One region of the Alteromonas sp. KC3 genome, then DNA from elsewhere that is predicted to be linked to it. Evidence: predicted binding sites of a transcription regulator. Region 1 holds the regulator's gene; the other holds the start of a gene.
What was found. Region 1 encodes FliA, which starts transcription of late flagellar genes. Its sites were predicted from a motif close to CTAAAGNTNNNNNNNNNNNNGCCGATA; they were not measured.

Region 1 (2,409 bases):
GTGAATGCACGCTTGATGAGGTACTCGTCACTGGTCCGCATGGAATCAAGATTGCGCCAGCGACATCGGGTACACAGTCAATGGCAGAGTTATCACCTACTCAGCATGCGGGTTTAATACGCGCCTTTAGTGAATTACGTTCACAAATTGATGTTCTCATCGTCGATACCGCAGCGGGTATCTCAGACATGGTATTAAGCTTTTCTAAAGCGTCGCAGGATATTATGGTTGTAGTGTGCGACGAGCCTACATCATTAACTGACGCTTACGCGCTGATCAAAATTTTGAATCGCGAACACGGTGTGTTTCGATTTAAAGTGGTCGCCAATATGGTGCGCGACGTGCGGGAAGGGCAAGAGCTGTTTAGTAAATTAAGTAAAGTAACAGGTCGATTTTTGGATGTTGCACTAGAATTAGTGGCAACTGTCCCGTTTGATGAAAATATTCGTAAAGCGGTACGCAAACAAACCGCTATCGTCGATGCCTACCCAGGTTCGCCTGCTGCCGTTGCAATTACTCAACTGGCTAACAAGGCATTGTCATGGCCAATCCCGGCTCAGCCAGGTGGTCATTTAGAGTTTTTCATTGAACAGTTGGTTGCAGAGAAAGCAGTAGGAAATCAGCGTTGAATAGCAAGGCAGCAGCTTATCAACAACAAACCGATAAGTCGCAGTTAGTCGAACGACATGCGCCTTTGGTTAAACGTATCGCTCATCACTTGATGGCGCGTTTGCCCGCTAGTGTACTTGTTGACGATTTAATTCAATCAGGCATGATTGGTTTATTAGAAGCTGCTCGCAATTTTGACGGCTCGAAAGGTGCGAGCTTTGAAACCTTTGCGGGTATTCGTATCCGCGGTGCTATGCTGGACGAGATTCGAAAAGGCGATTGGACGCCGCGGTCAGTGCATCGCAACGGTCGCGCGATAACAGAAGCCATTTCGCAAGTAGAAGGCGAGACTGGACGCGATGCCAGAGATTCTGATATTGCTGCTAAACTCAATGTGAGTTTGCAGGACTATCATCAAATGTTGAATGAAGTAAATGCTGGTAAGTTGGTTGGCATTGAAGATTTAGGTGTGTCTGAGGACGTTATTTCGACTGAACAAAATCGGGGTAGCGACGCACCACTTGAAGACTTGATGCAAGGTGCTTTCCAAAAGGCGTTAGCCCATGCGATTACAACATTACCTGAACGAGAAGCTATCGTGCTTTCTTTATACTATGATGAAGAGCTAAACCTACGAGAAATAGGTGAAGTACTTGATGTTAGTGAATCGAGAGTAAGCCAAATTCACAGTCAGGCCATGTTAAAACTCAAATCACGAATGAAGTCGTGGCAAGCTGACGAAGAATAGATATTAATAACAATTAACCCCTCACTGGAGGCTATTTTGGATAAAAGTATGAAAATTCTCGTGGTTGACGATTTTTCTACCATGAGACGTATCATCAAAAACCTACTTAAAGACTTGGGTTTCTCCAACATCCAGGAAGCGGATGACGGAAGTACGGCGTTGCCAATGCTACAGCAAGGCGACTTTGACTTTGTCGTTACCGATTGGAATATGCCAGGCATGCAAGGAATTGACTTGCTGCGTGCTATTCGTGCCGATGACAAACTGAAGCATTTGCCTGTGCTAATGGTTACTGCTGAAGCCAAGAAAGAACAAATTGTTGCGGCAGCGCAAGCCGGCGTAAATGGCTATGTAGTTAAGCCTTTCACAGCTGCAACATTAAAAGAAAAATTGGATAAAATTTTCGAACGTTTAGGTTGATCCAGACGCTCACCAGAGAAACGAGGTTTACTGGATGTCACCAAATGTAAACGTTCCGATTACATTGGACGAAGCTAAACAACTTGTTGCCTATCTTGAAGAGGGTGACAACGCTTCAGCCAATGCGCTACTTGAAGCAGCCTCAATGAAGGAGAATGTTGAGCTGTTTGCAGAAGTAGGAAAACTGACGCGTCAACTTCATGATGCGCTCAATAATTTTCAGATTGACGATCGCATTAAGAATCTTGCGACCGAAGATATGCCTGATGCACAGTCTCGTCTGACATACGTCATTGAAGAAACTGAAAAAGCTGCTAATACTACTATGGATGCAGTAGAAGCGAGCATGCCAATTGCAGAAACGCTCGCTGAGCGCATCGAGAAAGTGATGCCTGAGTGGAAAAAGCTAATGAGCCGCCAAATAGAATTAGGCGAGTTCAAAGCGCTTTGTGCAGATTTAGATAACTTACTTGAAGAAAGCGCAGAGCAATCAACTAAGCTCACACAGTTACTGACAGAAGTATTGATGGCACAGGGTTATCAAGATTTAACTGGTCAGGTAATTCGCCGCGTTATCGACTTGGTAAAAGAAGTCGAGGACAGCCTAGTAAACATGTTAACCATGTTTGGCG
Region 2 (2,409 bases), 150 kb from region 1:
ATGCATTACCCGAGGGAATGACAGGTCCACAGCTATTACAAATATTGCGCGATGTTATAAAAGCTAACGGTGTATTTACTGATCACGTTCCACCTGTTCACGACTGGCGACACCAACGTGATAGTATGGGAAAGTGAGTTAATCTTTACTAAGCCCTGCTTTTAGGATTTAGATAGGCGTACAACGACCCTACGGTTTTGTGCGCGATTTTCTCGCGTATCATTTGAGGCAATATGGCGTTTTTCACCGTGGCCAGTTAACTGGATCCTATCTTCCGGAACGCCTAGTGTTGTAAGGTAGCTCTTCACTTCGTTAGCGCGGCGAATTGATAGCTGTTCGTTATTCCAACGGCCACCGTAACTATCGGTATAACCGTCAAGTAGCACGAGTTCCAATTCTGTATCTTCTTTTAAATACTCTCCAATCATATTCAAGCGCTTGCGAGAGTATTTAGTTAATTCGGTACTGTTGTTTTTGTACGACAAAACGGTATAGGAAATATCGTCGAAACTAAATGGCAGCAGGTTAGACACACATTTAGCGAACTCGCGGTATACACCTGTAAAATTACTGGCGTTTAATGCTACCGCCACTTGGTCGTATTTATTATACCAATCTTGGTAGTAGATAGTCGGCCAAAAACCTTTTTCAAGTTCAGAGAGCATCGTCCAAGCAGCATCCTGCGGAAGGTCGCCATTGTATTGCTTGCGAATAGACATATCCGCTATTGGCTTAGGCGCGACGCCAGGCATCCATTTAGGTGGCACGGAATACACCGATGCCACTTCAAACTTACTTGGCAGTAAATACATATCCAGCTCAAATTCCATATTAAGCTGCTTAGATGCATAACTGGTAAATAAGGCTTCCCCGTATCCAGGTAATTCGTGATTCAAGGTACATTGCAAACGAGATGGGTTGTCTACTTTCCAATTAGAAGTTTCAACGGTGGCAGAATACTGTCGCATAGCCGCACTAGCTGATAGCGAACCTAAAAGCCCGACAAAGACAATATATTTTAATTTCGACACCATAACGAAAACCCAAACTGAAAACCAAGAAGACAAACTCACCACATAGGCGCAATGAGCTTATTTATTCTATCGTCCGAAGTGTAGAAAAGTTTAGTGATTAAATCTACATCAGGTCAACTTTTTACACTTTTATATGCCCGTCAAAATGGCATGTAGCAGCACAAAAAAGCGCTACTGAAAAATCAAACTGGCAACTGGCAATTATCCTTGCGATAATTTGGCTTTAGCTGACTGGTGAAAAGCCCGATTGTGGCCTTCTCCGTCCCATTCATTCGATATTGTTCTCAAGAGTGTTTATGTCTTCAAACCCGCCCTTACTCTCTCATCGCTTTAGAGGTTACTTTCCCGTAGTTATCGACGTTGAAACTGCTGGGTTCAATGCCGGTACAGATGCATTACTTGAGCTCGCGGCGGTGACGGTAAAAATGGATGAAAATGGTATTTTGCATCCTGACGAAACCTTTCACTATCATATAGACCCCTTCGAAGGAGCCAATCTAGAGCCTGCCGCGTTGGAGTTTAATGGTATTGATCCTCACTGTGCACTGCGCGGTGCCATCGCCGAAAGCGATGCAATGAAAGCCTTGTGCAAAGGCATTAGAAAAGCGCAGAAAAATGCCGATTGCCAACGTTCTGTGATTGTCGCGCACAACGCAACGTTCGATCAGAGTTTTGTGAATGCGGCGATTGAGCGTTCTAATATCAAGCGTACACCTTTTCACCCCTTCGTATCTTTCGATACCACCAGTCTGGCTGGTTTGGCCTTAGGTCAAACGGTGTTAGTGAAAGCGTGTCGTGCAGCAGGAATAGCCTTTGACCAAAACGAAGCGCATAGTGCGCTATATGACGCGCAAAAAACCACTGAATTGTTTTGCTTTATGGTGAATAGGTATAAAGCGCTCGGTGGATGGCCATTAGCAGAAAGCGAGTAAATACGCGCTAATATAGAAAGTACAACGCAAACAAAAACAGCGCCATTAGGCGCTGTTTTTTTATCTTTATAAAAGCTGTCTTATAGTTTATCAGCTTCTTCAGACAAGTACTTAGCTACACCTTCAGGTGATGCATCCATACCCGCTTTACCTTCAGTCCAACCCGCTGGACATACTTCACCGTGCTCTTGGTGGAACGCTAATGCATCAACCATGCGTAGCATTTCGTCAACGTTACGACCAAGTGGAAGATCGTTCACAACTTGATGACGTACAAGACCATCTTCGTCAATTAGGAAAGAGCCGCGGAACGCTACGCCATCTTCTGGGTGCTCTACGTCATATGCTTGACAGATTTCGTGCTTAACATCAGCAACCAATGTGTATTTAACTGGACCAATACCACCTTGGTTTACTGGTGTATTTCTCCACGCATTGTGAGA

Region 2: the regulator FliA is predicted to act here: its motif matches at 1,102-1,128, upstream of JN178_RS05860 (flagellar protein MotY).

What each region holds. Positions count from the first base shown of each region.
Region 1 is NZ_AP024235.1:1,166,555-1,168,963, forward strand. It holds gene JN178_RS05180 (MinD/ParA family protein) at 1-629, shown strand, start outside; gene JN178_RS05185 (RNA polymerase sigma factor FliA) at 626-1,357, shown strand; gene cheY (chemotaxis response regulator CheY) at 1,394-1,777, shown strand; gene JN178_RS05195 (protein phosphatase CheZ) at 1,812-2,409, shown strand, end outside.
Region 2 is NZ_AP024235.1:1,318,069-1,320,477, reverse strand. It holds gene glpQ (glycerophosphodiester phosphodiesterase) at 1-137, shown strand, start outside; gene JN178_RS05860 (flagellar protein MotY) at 162-1,034, opposite strand; gene rnt (ribonuclease T) at 1,331-1,966, shown strand; gene JN178_RS05850 (peroxiredoxin) at 2,047-2,409, opposite strand, start outside.